Linked DNA regions of Lactiplantibacillus plantarum. The protein of the gene in region 1 interacts with the protein of each later gene in a pairwise test. Links are inferred from orthologs where the notes say so. Each region holds a gene or a part of one and is shown on either strand. Other genes may lie near its edges.

The links. Proteins that work in one complex are often made in the same cells at the same time.
Region 2: the proteins of yhbY (region 1) and rho interact in binary tests that used the Escherichia coli proteins (3 or more experiments, as listed by UniProt). The link is inferred for Lactiplantibacillus plantarum from one-to-one orthologs.

The regions. Positions count from the first base shown.
Region 1 is NZ_CP039121.1:1,437,338-1,444,468, reverse strand. Bases 2,351-5,196 are described here. They hold yhbY (ribosome assembly RNA-binding protein YhbY), read right to left. Parts: upstream 4,008-5,196; coding sequence 3,693-4,007; downstream 2,351-3,692. Other genes in these bases: yqeH (ribosome biogenesis GTPase YqeH), read right to left, coding at 4,078-5,196; E5260_RS06580 (nicotinate-nucleotide adenylyltransferase), read right to left, coding at 3,045-3,680; yqeK (bis(5'-nucleosyl)-tetraphosphatase (symmetrical) YqeK), read right to left, coding at 2,444-3,061; rsfS (ribosome silencing factor), read right to left, coding at 2,351-2,426. In the rest of the region: E5260_RS06605 (YceD family protein), read right to left, coding at 1-48; E5260_RS06600 (nucleotidyltransferase), read right to left, coding at 173-1,324; E5260_RS06595 (class I SAM-dependent DNA methyltransferase), read right to left, coding at 1,339-2,073; more of rsfS, read right to left, coding at 2,070-2,350; more of yqeH, read right to left, coding at 5,197-5,214; E5260_RS06565 (YqeG family HAD IIIA-type phosphatase), read right to left, coding at 5,211-5,741; E5260_RS06560 (hypothetical protein), read left to right, coding at 6,434-6,916; E5260_RS06555 (glycosyltransferase family 2 protein), read left to right, coding at 6,920-7,131.
Region 2 is NZ_CP039121.1:2,806,143-2,813,297, forward strand. What follows is about bases 2,027-4,896. They hold rho (transcription termination factor Rho), read right to left. Parts: upstream 4,173-4,896; coding sequence 2,880-4,172; downstream 2,027-2,879. Other genes in these bases: E5260_RS13230 (baeRF6 domain-containing protein), read left to right, coding at 2,027-2,375; E5260_RS13235 (type B 50S ribosomal protein L31), read right to left, coding at 2,508-2,753; E5260_RS13245 (UDP-N-acetylglucosamine 1-carboxyvinyltransferase), read right to left, coding at 4,202-4,896. Also shown: E5260_RS13220 (LemA family protein), read right to left, coding at 1-227; E5260_RS13225 (class A sortase), read right to left, coding at 336-1,040; more of E5260_RS13230, read left to right, coding at 1,239-2,026; more of E5260_RS13245, read right to left, coding at 4,897-5,482; E5260_RS13250 (hypothetical protein), read right to left, coding at 6,025-6,219; E5260_RS13255 (helix-turn-helix transcriptional regulator), read right to left, coding at 6,798-7,155. UniProt on the Escherichia coli protein: Facilitates transcription termination by a mechanism that involves Rho binding to the nascent RNA, activation of Rho's RNA-dependent ATPase activity, and release of the mRNA from the DNA template.

The sequences.
Region 1 (7,131 bases):
AAGTGGCGTTTCACGGTATGTTTTAAGCTGTGAAAGTGACCATTTCATTTAAAAACCTCCTAATGCAACGTGATAAATTATACCTGTGTAAAAATCCTTTGTCAATGTTTTTTCCTTGACAGTCCAAAATGCCCGTCATTAGACCTAACCATATCAAGAAAGCCCGCCGCGGTCAACCAATTGTTACCGGTAACCGCCATGGTTGTCGATATAAATCTTGCGATTGCCCATTAATTAATTGATAGACGCGCCCCGCCCGATAATCGAGATTCAGAGCATGCTGGCGTAAGTCTTGATTGATTTTCGTATACAGCGGCAACGGGAGCTGTTTCTTCACTTGATGCAAATAAGCCTGCCCCTTAGGTGTGAAGCCTAAGACGCGCAGATAATTATGTGCCTGTGCTTTCTGGACTTCTGCCTGAGTAAGTTGTAGTAGTGCGGCTGTCGCCACCCGCTGCAATCGTGTATACGTATAGCGTTTTGACTTGACCTGATGAATAAAGTCATCAAAAGTCGTGGCGTGTTGGGCCATCGCCTGCATCCGGTATTCCAAGCCTTCCGCCATCTGATCATACTGTCCACTACGGGCAACGTCAACGGTCAGCAATTGATACTGTAAAAACGGCCAAAAGTCGCTCCAGCGCTGCAGTCGTTGCGTAGTCAGCGCCGTGAACGTGTCGGCCGGGACAACTGGTTTCAGCGCCGCCCAATCCTGTGCAAGTGCCGCTTGGCGCACCGCTGTCCCACTGGCGTAGCGACTATCGGCCGCAATTGTCGTCGTCGCGTGATCCGCTTGGCGACGCTTGATCGGCAGTAACTGCATCGGATGTGCCAGGGTCTGATTGGCAGCGTAATAACAGAAGCTCAGCATATCATTGGCTGCCGTCAACGTCACGCCCGTGGCAGCTTGCAAGGCCGCGTTAAACTGAGTGGCAAAAGTCTCATTATAATGGGTAAAGTCGCCCTGTTGCGCCGCAATTGCCGTGGCCAACCGTTGAAAGTCCAGCTCAGGATGTTCCGCACCAAAAACAACACTCGTACAGTCCAGTGCACTGAGTAGTTCAATACCACCCCGTGCAAATAAATGGGCAGGTTGGGTCGCAAAAAACACGGGCAGTTCAATTACTAGATCCGCCCCATTTTCCAAAGCCAGCTTCGCACGTGTCCACTTGTCTAAAATGGCCGGTTCACCGCGTTGCAGCCAATCACCACTCATCACAACAATAACACAGTCGGCATTGGTCAACTGTTGTGCTTGCCGCAAATGGTAGCGATGCCCATTATGCAACGGATTGTATTCAGTTATTAACCCGACTGCTTGCATTCTTGTTCCTCCTACTACTTACGACACTTGAAGAACCACCGCGTGGTCTGATCATCCGGTTGTTGGCGGCCAAAATCGGCGCTGACCGTGACATGATTAAAACCGGCTGCCTGCAGAGCTTGTTGATAATCAGCCAACACATAAGTTTGTTCTTGATGTAATTCACTGACCTCGTCGAAGGCCTGCTTATCATCATTATAAATAAAGAACGTTAAATCGTGCTCAGCACTGTGCGGCTGTTCACCGGCATAGCTTGTCCACATAAAAGCCCGATCCTCATCGCGATAATTGTACATATAACCAGGATAGACCTCATCCGTCTGATAAGGTGTAATGACGTCGAATAAAAATTCGCCGGCCGCTGTCAAATGTTGAGCCACTTGTTCAAATGCACGTTGGACTGTCGTAATATCGGGCAAATAGCAGAACGAATCAGCAAAACAGGTAACCGCATCAAAGGTCCCAACTTCAGATAAATCGAGCATATCCCCTTGTAATAGCGGTAAGGTCACGGCTGCCTCGTCCGCATGGCGCTGTGCCAGTGCTAACATGTTCTCCGACAAATCTAAACCGGTGACCTGATAGCCGGCTTGGGCTAACAACACCCCTAAGCGTCCCGTCCCACAAGCTAATTCGAGCAACTGACCATCTTGGTTAGGATACTCACGACGGACAAAATCCAGCCATTGCTGGTACATGGCTGGATCAAAAAGTTCGTCATAAAGTTCGGCAAACGTCTGATAAATCATGCGTTTACCCATTGTGCAACGTCGACGATGGGCGCATCAGACCATAATTTTTCCAAATTATAGTGTGCCCGCGCATCCTTTTGGAAGACGTGCACGATGACGTCACCGGCATCGATCAAGACCCATTCGCCCGAAGTCCGACCTTCGACGCTCTTAACGTCCGAACCGGCCTTGCGCACAAAGTCCACGATATTATCAGCAATCGCTTGAACTTGGCGCTTGGAATCCGCGGATAAGATGACAAAATAGTCCGCCATCAAACTGACTTCCGCGACGTCTAAGGCCACGATATCGTCGGCACGCTTATCGTCAGCGGCCTCAACAGTTAATTGTAAAAGTTCCTTGCTATCCATAAAACTCTCCCTTAAATTTAATTGGCAAATTGAGGGGCCACACCGCCGACCCACGCGTTATAGGTTGCTAACGTTTGTGGGTAGACTGGCGCACCCTTCTGAATCAGATAATCTAGTGTATGTTGAATCTGGAAACGAACACCGTCAGCCAACGACTTGGCCGTCGCTTCACGAGCCGCTTCAACACCGGGGAAGTCCCGGGCTGGTTCAATAAAATCGGCCATGAAGATGATTTGGTCCAGTTTAGTCATATAAGGCGCACCGACCGTGTGTAACCGCACCGCATTCAAAATTGGCTCATTGTAGATGTGCAACTCATCTTTGATCAGTTCAGCGCCAACATAGCCATGCCAGACCCCGTTCCCATACGAAACCAGGTTGGGGTCCATGCCATGCGTCTTAATGAGCTGAATAAATGTTTGATCATCGCGTTGCTTGGCGTAGTCGTGTAATAACCCCGCAATTCCAGCTAACTCGACATCAACACCGTTGTCAGCAGCTAACTGCCGCGCAGTCTCCTCGACCCGTAAGCAGTGTTGATAGCGTTTGTCAGTCAACTGGGCGGCAACTTTTGCCATTAGCTCCTCGTGACGATATGGAACAATCGCTTCAGTATACTCAATCGTTTTGCTCATACAAATGATGCTCCTTAATATAAGCGGCCACGGCTTCCGGAACCAGATAACGGACCGAATGCCCATGGCTGATTTTTTGACGAATCTGAGTGGAACTAATATCGATCAACGGTGCGTCGACCCAAATAACCGGATATTGACTCGTCGTTGGGTACCCGGTGCGTTTGATACCAACAAAGGTGACTAATTTAACTAGCTCGTCAATGTGATACCAAGTATGCAAATAATCGACCATGTCGCCGCCAATGATGAAATAGTACTGCGTGTCCGGATGCTTAGCTTTCAAAAACTTCATCGTTTCGTAAGTATAGCTTTTGCCACCCCGCTCGATTTCCGCCGTCTCCAACCGAAATAGTGGATTATCAACAATGGCTTCTTGGACCATATTCGCACGATCTTCCACCGCAATCGTCTTCTTTTCGTCGACATGCGGTGGTTGAGCGTCCGGCATAAAGCGAACTTCATCCAAACCCAGTTGATCACCAACTTGCTGGGCCATGATCAAATGTCCCAAATGCGGTGGGTTAAACGTGCCACCTAAAATACCAACACGGCGATGCGGAATTGCCGTCACCGTTTCCGTCAGAACTTTTGTCGCTGTTTGATTAACCGTCTGCACCCGTCATTCCTCCTATAACTTAGCAACTTCCAATGAATAGTGCTGGTCTTCTTCATGACTAGCTGGCAAGTATAAGACTAACACCCGGCCAATTGTTTGAACGACCGTAATCGCGGTTTTCTGTTCAATTGCAGCTTTAACTTCAGCCGTTGTCACATCAGCATTTTGTAAAATGTTGACTTTAATTAATTCTCGCTTATCCAGCGCACCCGTTAATTGGGTCAACCATTCGTCAGTCAAGCCGTTTTTCCCGACAGCAAATAGTGGCCGCATGTGGTGGGCTTCACCACGTAAATAGTGTTTTTGTTTTCCACGTAAGTTTTCCATTAAGTTTGATTTACTCCTATAATTTTCTGTTTGATAATCGCGAATCAGATTCTACTCCGACCACAACTCATCAACGCTTGTTGATCATAGCTGGGCGCGTCAAGACTGCAACACCCTTTGGTGCCCAGGCCGCTACACGCGTATCCGCAGCCACCGTGACCCATCCGAGGCCTTCAAAGACAATATCACTGATTTCCGTCACTTTGAATTCGTGGCGAACTAATGGTGGAAAGTCAGCGACAGCATCGCCAGTTGGGGGGGTAATCAGTTCACCCACATGCTTGGTATAAAAGTTGTCCGCATTCTCGGTCCGGGTTCGGTGCAAGGTCAAGTTATTATCAACGTAGACCGTCCCAGTTGCTTTTAACGTATCAACAATATCTAACCGTGCCACCCCACCTAAGAACAAAGTTTGACCGTTGCCTAATTGGAAACCCTTTGGGCGAATCTCGCGTTGTGGTGAGACTAACTTCAGGTCATCGCCTGATAACACGTGGGCCATCTGTTCAGGATGAATAATTCCGGGTGTATCAACCATCATATGACCATCATCCAACGGAATTTCAATCTTGTCTAACGTGGTCCCTGGGAACCGGGATGTCGTGATCAAGTCCTTCAAACCAGTATTATTGGCAATAATCCGATTGATCAACGTTGACTTACCAACGTTCGTGACCCCTACGACATAAACATCGCGGCCACGACGATATTTTTCAATCATCGCCAAGAGCTCATCAATGGAATGCCCCTTCTTGGCACTCGTTAACGCAACGTCAACCGGTTTGATTCCCTGTGCACGAACTTGTTGATTCATCCATTCCCGCAATTTCGTCCGGCGTAACTGACGTGGCAACACGTCTTCCTTATTACCGACTAACAAAACGGGATTATCCCCAACAAAGCGCTGGAGACCAGGAATGATGCTTCCATTCAAATCAAAAATGTCGACAACGTACACAACCAGTGCGTTCGCATCTCTAATCGTGGCTAACAAATGACGAAAATCATCATCCGTTAAGCCAACCGGCACGATTTCGTTATAGTGCCGAAGCCGAAAACAACGTTGACAGTATAAATCCTGTGCGTCACTAGCTAATGATTTTTGTAACGCACTGTTCGGTGTGTAGCCGGCCGCCTTAGGATCGGTCGTTTGAATCGCCGCACCACACCCAATACAGTATAAAGTTTCTTCTGATGTTTCACTCACTTATTAAGGTCCTCCTGAAAATGCATTTCTGGATAAACATGTGCTAATCGTAATTTGATAAATCGTTCAAAGAAACGGTTTATCCGGGTATTCCACGCGTCCGTCTTCACGATTGGCTGTACTAAGATACTGGGCACGCCCGCAAGATGGGCCGCCCACATGTCGGTGATATACTGATCGCCAACCATGACCACTTCATTTTTGTGTAAGCCCAGGTCATGACGCGCCTTACTGATCCCCAGCGGTAGTGGTTTCAGTGACCGCGAAACAAATGGCAGTTCCAGGCTTTGCAGCGCCTTAGCAATTCGCGCTTCGGAATTGTTCGACACCACCACTAACGGAATGCCCGCGTCTTGTAACGCGTGCAGCCACTTTTTCAGTTCCGGGGTGCCATCCGGATTGTCCCATGCGATCAACGTGTTATCAAGGTCGGTAAATACCGCCTTAATGCCCTGCGCTCGTAACTGCGCCGGTGTCACATTGTAGATTGCTGGTATCATCCAAGTTGGTTTAAATTGCTTAATCATCGTTATCCCCTTCGCTTCTCACTGGATTTTTTGGTTATTGGCATAACCCCACTAGCCCATTTTATCATACTATTGGTGAAATACCGGACTAAATCAGGTCTGGAGCCGGAGTTCACTAGGCAATTGTGCTAAATTTTAGTCATCATTATATAATAATTTGTTTTTTGAAAATAAGCAACGAAAATCCTTCCAAGTTGTCGTAACTTGATGACACCACCTGGATCAAATTTGACTAAGTTGATCGCACCCGCATTTATTTGATAGGTTGGGGCCCGAGTAAGACATTGAAAATAGCACTAAAAGTCGCCAGTAAATTCAGCGCTGTTTTGCCGGTTGCCCTTTTCTCGCCAGTTTATTTGCAATGGCTAAACCACAATCTGACATTCAATCGGCGCACTGACCGTTTTGTCAAATTAGATTAACAAAGTATCCCATTAAGTGTATATTAATTAAAGATACGTGGCTTTTACTTATATCATGATACTGATATGTATATTGATTGCACATCAATGCAATCCTCATGTAAGCTTATTGACATGGTTAAATGTTCAGATTGTTCTAAAACTGTTCATCGCAGTTAATGTTAGGCACCCTGGTGTTGTTCTATGTCGATAAACTGACAATATCAGTAATGATATAAACTATATGATCCGCACGATCACTAAACAATATGTCATCTCGGAGGTTCGTTTATGGAGAAAAAAGATGTTATGAAACAATACGTTACCGATAAATATTTTTCCAAGGAGCACTGGTGGACGAAACTTTGGCAAACCCTAGTCGCAATTATTACTTGGATCTGCGTTGCCGTACCTGTCTACTGGACTATCTCGTCAACGTTACTTGCGAATAATCCCCAGTTCATTCACGCCTGGAAATACGAAGAAGGTAAGACGCTGTTCTACTTTTTTGACCGGTTCTTTATTATTGCGTTTATCTTAATCGCCATTGTGGTCATTGTCTCCACGATTCACAATAATCACCGGGTCAAGCAGCATATCAGTAAAGAACGGCAATACAACGAAGACCTGTTAGATATTCGGAAGCGGCAACTAAATAACTTTTATACCCAACGATTCGGGCAGGCCACTTTCCGGCAACACGTCAAGCACTACACGGTTGACCCCGAACAAAATCTCGATGTTAACGAAATCCACAGATTGTATGAGGACTAGCCAATGGAAATAATGCAAACACTTAAGCCCTTCGAAAGTATCTGGAACTTTGTTCTATTATTATTAGTCTCCTACCCGATTCTCGGTGCGTTTGCCTGGTTTATCGGCGTTCTCTGCTACCAGCTGATTTACCGTCATCGCCACAAAGACGATATTGAATTTCAACCGCTAACGCCTGAAGAACAACCCTTTATCACGATCATGATTCCAGCGCA
Region 2 (7,155 bases), 1.4 Mb from region 1 along the record:
TGATTCCGTAATGAAATCACTTCCGCTAAGGTACTCTTTTCATGTTTCGCGTAACCTTTGACCGTATTGACCAGATTAGGAATCAAATCAGTCCGCCGTTTTAGCTGAACATCGATTTGGCTCCACGCTTCCTGCGTATACATCCGTGACTTAACTAAACCGTTATAAATTACCACGTAAATTGCGATCAAAACCAATACGACCGCAACGATAATTAAAGCTATCATCAATAGACCCCCTCTAAATTATGTCTTATCTGAGACATGTGACCTTAAGTTATATTGTACCGTGAAATTCCGTTAGAAGATATCGATACCCCTAGAATGTAATAATTGTTAATATTTGTTATTAAAATGACTTGTAAAGGCCTTCTGAACCTGAGTTGGCGCCGACTTAAACGACCATTGCTGTTCGTACTTACCGCGAATCATTAAGCGACCCGCCCCGGTCTTATCACAGGTAATTAGGGTAATCAGCTTCTGACCAGGAACATCATCAATTACTTGGACATCAGTTGCTTTAATGAATGTTCGCTGACTCGTCTTATACGCATAAATCTTTTTGGCATCACTCACATAAATCATTTGGCCAACCTTGCTCTTATAGTACAACGGACTGAATAGTGCGCCATGCTTGATCATATGGTGACCAGCCAACGCGTAGTTACCCTGCCCCATCTTCTGATTAGCTTTCATCGTGCCAGCCGCCAATGCTAACGTTTCATTGCTGACACCATTACCAATTGGCAGGTACAAATCAACGGACGGAATCGCAATCGAGCCAATCACGTTGATTGCATTCTTATTCATGCGGGCCTTGGCAACGGTCTGAAAGTCAAGTGACTTGACCTTTGAGAAGTTAAAATCGCTCTTCTTCTTCGTATTCTGCTTAACCGTCTTAGCCGTAACGGTCGGCGAGTATGAACTCACTAACCAGCTCTTGATCTGTTCATTGAAAATTAATGCCAATGATACTAGCACCAGCAGGACAAAAACGCCCCGACCTAACCACTTTAACCCGGGATGTTGCTTGGACTTCATTAATCCCGCCTCCTAATTTGTTTACGCCCTTTATCAAAGGTTCTACGGTAAATATACCTTAATTAGTTCGCATAATAAAGCCCCGAATTCGTTTAGTTCGTTAGAATTATCTATAGCTTATCATAATCATTATATTTGCGTCCGTAATCAGATTCTTGTTATGCTAATTGTATCAAAAACAGAAAGCAGGTTGGACCTATGGAAACGATGGTAAAAAACGATCTCAATCAACTAATGCAACAACGTGAGGATGGCCCATACATTGCAATTTACCTCAACACGGCCGTTGTGCTCAACGACCTCAATCGCCGCCGCTTACAATTCAAACAATTAGTTAATGAAGCTGAAACCCAGATGGCCCACCACTTTCCGAAAACCGAATTTGCGCCATACGCGACGCAACTAGAGCAATTAATTAATGACAACGCCTTCTGGTTACAGCACACTGGCCCTCAGACAGGCATCATCACTAACAGTCGTGACCTACACATTTTCGACTTACAATATCCCACTGACAACCATGTCAGCGTCAATAGCATGCCAGCTATTCGCCCAGTACTAGCCGACCGCCAGCATCAATTCGACTTCGACTTGCTAGCACTCAATGAAGATAGCATGGCGCTCTACGCCCAACGTGATGGCAGTTTCGTCGAACTTGATTTGCCAGCTGAGGCCCCCCGCACCCTGACAGAAGCATTGGGCACTGAAAAACGTGGCGGTGACCTGAATTTCAACGCCAGCCCCGTTCACGGTGCCAACTATCATGGTCATAATGCGAAGGCCGAAGAACGCGATATTGACCAACGAAATTATTACCAACAAGTGGCGCAGTACGTTCAGGCCCATTCACAAAAGACGCGACGGCCATTGATCTTAATGGGACTACCACATAACCAGGCAGTCTTCCGTGCCGTCAACAAGAATCCGTACCTGTCACAACACCTCATGATCAATAAGTCACCGAAAAACTTAACGGTGGGCGCAATGCAAACAGCCACAGAACCCGTTCAGACGATGTGGCATACCCAATTAGCCGACATTTTACTAGAACGTTATGATCAGGCTAAGTCCCGCCAGTTAGCATTGGCCGATCCTTTTGACATGATCAAGCCAGCACTAAGTGGGCGGATCGACACCTTGATTGTCGCCGCAGACGCGAATGTCGCCGGCTCCTTACCAGCGGCCGATGTTCAATTAACTGATCCAATTGCTGCTCCTGATAATTTAATTGACGACCTGGTCGATGTCGTGATTGCCATGAACGGGCAAATCCGAATCATCCCCGCAGACCGGATGCCCGTAGAAACCGCTGCTCTCGCGATTATGCGCTACTAATCATATCGTAAGTGAGACAAAGCCGCACCAGTTCATTACTCGAACTGGTGCGGCTTTGTTTGTGAGCGTCGATGATTTGCACATACAAAAAAGACGCCCCCGCCGAAGCCGGAACGCCGTTTAATTGTCTGCTTATTTGAGACCGTATTTCTTGTTGAAACGATCGACCGCACCATCGGCCTTGGTAAACTTTTGCTTACCAGTGTAGAATGGATGTGAATCTGACGTAATTTCAACACGGATCAATGGGTAAGTATTACCATCTTCCCATTCAACAGTTTCTGCTGAAGTTGCTGTTGAACCAGAGATGAACTTAAAACCAGTAGTTGAGTCTTGGAACACAACTAAATGGTAATCTGGATGAATTCCTTTTTGCATTGTATTTCGCTCCTTTGCCCTGAATCATTTGCTGAAACAGAGATTATCATAGTTTTAACCAACGATAAACATGTTATCACGAATCACAGCTTCCCGTCAACCTACAAAGTAGCCTGCCTGCCAGTATTAACGACGCGACCGCCGGGTTGATTGACCAGTGAACTTTAAGCTAGCTAGATCACGAACAAACTCAGTGTTGGTCTTCGTGTGTTTTAAAAATTGTAAAAGCTGTTCGGTGTACTCTAACGCGTTGCCAGTCATTGATCGCCGAATCTGCCAGACTGGCTCCAAATTCTTACGACTAACCAACAATTCCTCTTTACGCGTACTAGATTGCTTCAAGTCTAGCGCCGGGAAGACCCGCCGTTCAGCTAACTCGCGGGATAGCTGTAATTCTGAGTTGCCAGTTCCTTTGAATTCTTCATAAATCATGTCGTCCATCCGGCTACCCGTATCGACTAACGCGGTGCCTAAAATCGTTAGGCTACCACCTTCCTCGATATTGCGCGCGGAACCGAAGAATCGCTTGGGCTTGTAAAACGCCGTGGGATCGACCCCACCAGACAACGTCCGCCCGCTAGACGGGATGACCAAATTATATGCCCGCGTAAGCCGGGTAATCGAATCCAATAAGATAATCACATCCTGTTTGTCTTCAACTAGGCGCCGCGCACGTTCAAGCACCAATTCCGCAACACGCACGTGATTTTGTGGTTGTTGATCAAAAGTCGAACTCACCACTTCTCCCTTGATTGACCGCTCTAAATCAGTCACTTCTTCGGGCCGTTCATCAATCAGTAACATAATCAGCTTAGCGTCTGGATAATTGGCGACGATGCCATTTGCAATATTCTTTAACAGCGTCGTCTTACCGGCTTTAGGAGGTGCGACAATTAAGCCCCGTTGACCGAAGCCAATCGGGACAAAAGTATCAATCAAACGGGTCGCTAAAACGGCGGCCGTTGTCGATAACTTAATTTGTTTTTGTGGATAAAGTGGTGTTAACGCTGGAAAATGGGGCCGTTGCTTGGCCTCATTAGGATCCTTACCGTTAACCGTCCCTACCCGCATTAAACCGTAATACCGTTCGTTAGGTCGCGGTGGCCGGGCTTGACCAGCCACATAGTCTCCGTTACGAAGACCAAAGCGATGAATCTGCGACTGAGAAATATAAATATCTTCCTGCGAAGGCCCATAATTAATTGGCCGCAAAAAGCCATAGCCCTCTTGGCTAATAATTTCCAAGACGCCTTCCATTTGTACAAAGCCCCGCTTTTTATCCTGCTCACGGAGAACGGCTAATGAGAGTTCCTTTTTATTCATTTGCGAATAATAAGAAATTTTATACTCACGAGCATAGTTATAAATTTCTTTTAACGTTTTCTGCTCGAGATCGTGCATTGTTAAAATTTTTTCCATAACCACTGTTCTTTCTTAGCTGTACATCGTTAGTTTTCGGGAACTTCTTCGTCGGCTGCAATTTCCACATCCGCACCAAGTGTATGCAATTTATCGATGACCCGATCATAGCCACGTAGAATATTGTCAGCGCGACTAATTTCCGTAACGCCACTAGCCGCGAGACCAGCAATCATTAGTGCCGCCCCAGACCGAATCTCACCGGCCTCGACATGTGCACCTTGTAAGTGGGAAGAATGACCCACGACAATCAAGTTATCTTGAACGCGAATGTCCGCCCCCATCTTACGTAACTGTTCAACGTGTTGCGTGCGTTGCGGATAAATCGTATCAATCACCACGCTACTACCGTTAGCACGCAATAATAATGGGGTGATTGGTTGTTGCAAATCAGTGGCAAAGCCTGGGTAAGTCATTGTTTTAACCCGAATTGGGTCCAAATCATTGGACCGTGGGACGTAAATACTATCTTCATTAATCTGTAAATCGACACCCATTTCGACTAGTTTTGCCGTGAATGACTCCATATGTTCAGGGATCACATTCTTTAGCAAAATACCGTCCCCAATCGAAGCAGCCAGGGATAGATACGTTCCCGTCTCAATCCGATCAGGAATAATCGTATGGGTTGCCCGCGAATGCAGTGCCGGAACGCCTTCGATTCGAATTACGTCGGTACCAGCACCCCGAATTTTAGCGCCCATATTATTCAAAAAAGTCGCTAAATCAATGATTTCAGGCTCTTTAGCCGCATTTTCAATCGTGGTCGTACCATGAGCTTTGACGGCAGCCAAAATAATGTTGATCGTCGCCCCAACGGAAACCACGTCTAAAAAGATGCGCGCTCCGTGAAGGCCCTCTGTGCCCGTTGAGATAAAGACAGAGTCATTCTCTTCAACGACGTTAGCGCCGAGCGCCTTAAAACCCTTGATATGCTGATCAATTGGTCGTGGACCAATATTATCACCACCAGGGAAAGTCACCGTTGCACGGTTAAAGCGACCGAGTAAGGCCCCCATAAAGTAGTAAGAAGCCCGCAAGCTTTTAATGGCATGACTTGGTAATTCAGATTCTTCAATATTTGTTGGATCAATTGTTAGAACATCGTTTTCAAAAGTGGAATGGACGTTCATCGACTCTAAGATGAGCCGTAAGTTGTGAACGTCTAAGATGTGCGGAACCGTATCGAATTGGACCGGAGTGTCTGCAAGAATCGCAGCAGGAATCAGTGCGACGGTACTATTTTTTGCGCCACCGATCGTTAATTCCCCAGAAAGTCGTTTTCCGCCATGGATTATCATTTTTTTCATAACATAACTTTCCTCGCTAAATAAGTGTCACACTGTATCATACAATCATTAACCATAATAAAGAATGTCCGTCAAAAATACAACCAATATCAGGAAACTGTAATCTTTTTACGCAATAAAATCATTAACTCGACTAATTCAAACGCTTTCATGAACGATTTTGTAAGATAATTAAGCTAAATCTGCGTAATTTAAGGTGCCACCAAGACGTGCGATGCTGTACAATTCATTCTGACATCAACAGTTAACATTGTCACGTAATTAACGCCACGATTGTCCACCGATTTTACTACTGTCATACTATGTACTCCATACGATGATTGGGAGCGACGTGATACCGAATAATAATTCAACTAAGCGACCTATTTTAATCCTACTCAAGTCCTAAATGATTATTAACACACCGCCCGCTAGAAAAATAGAAGAGTGCTAATGCGCGTGATAAATTTCACTGGCATTAGCACTCTCTGGACTGAATTGAACCTGATGGACTATCAGCATTCATGACTAATCACTTCCTTATTTAATTTAGTAACATTCCGTTACCCGTTAATCGCAAGTAGCTGTTCCATATGTTGGGGGTTCATATTAAGTTCACGCAACTGCAATAACGTCTGCTTTAAGTTTTCATACTCAGCTTCTGTGTATAGACGGCTCTCAAAACCAATTTGATAAGCTTCGGCAATAGTAACCAAATCGCGTCGTAACCGACGTCGAATTTCGTTTGGTGTCAACATTGGCATCACCTCCATTTATTATTCACCATAATACCATATAATATAATGATCAACGGTCTATGATACGATTTGATAATCTTTGATAATTGATAATAATAGCAATTACCCCCTGCTACATCAGCCTTTTAGCTTGATGTCAGCTAATGAGAATTGCATGAGTTTTATCATGATGATAATCAGTTGATAACTAAATTAATAAAATCATTAATACCCCCGTTTTGATAAGACATAGAAAATCCCCGCTGTCATCCTCAATAATATCATTCTAAACAAATTATCATAAAAATCGGCTGCGTTCCAACCCGAATCCCATAAAAACACACGCTACCCTGGCACTAACATCCACAATAATTGCGACCGGCCATCACTGAACAACGGGATATTTGATTGCTCAGTTTAAAACTTAAAATGCGGCAGCCCTTACACAAACTTGTTGTGTTGGCTGCCGCATTTTTACGGTGGTGACCATGATTCTTACCTGTCCGGGAACTCAGAGTAGCTTCCTCACAGTTTCGCCACTATGGCTGAACTAAATTTTGACAGGGTTTCATGACGTTAATCGCTTACAATTACATCGTTTAATCCTGCTGGAGATCCTCATCTTTGACGGTCTGCAAATAACGATAAACACTCGGATCAGAGACTTTGAGCACTTTGGCGGCTTCACTAACTGAATCCTTCAATAGGAAGTAACCTTGGTGGTATAAGCTACGAACGATTTCTAATTTTTCATTTTGCTTTAAATATTCAACAGAGACGCCATACTTAGCACAGACAGCCTGGGTCACTTCCCGAGCTAAATCAGTGATAGAAGTGGTTAGATGTTCCGGAGCGACCGGCGTGTCATGGGTCTTCTCGTTAGCTGGTGTTCCTTTGAGTTGATGAATCGTTGGTGAGTTCAAATGTTTGTAACTCGCCATTACCTTCAACACTTGT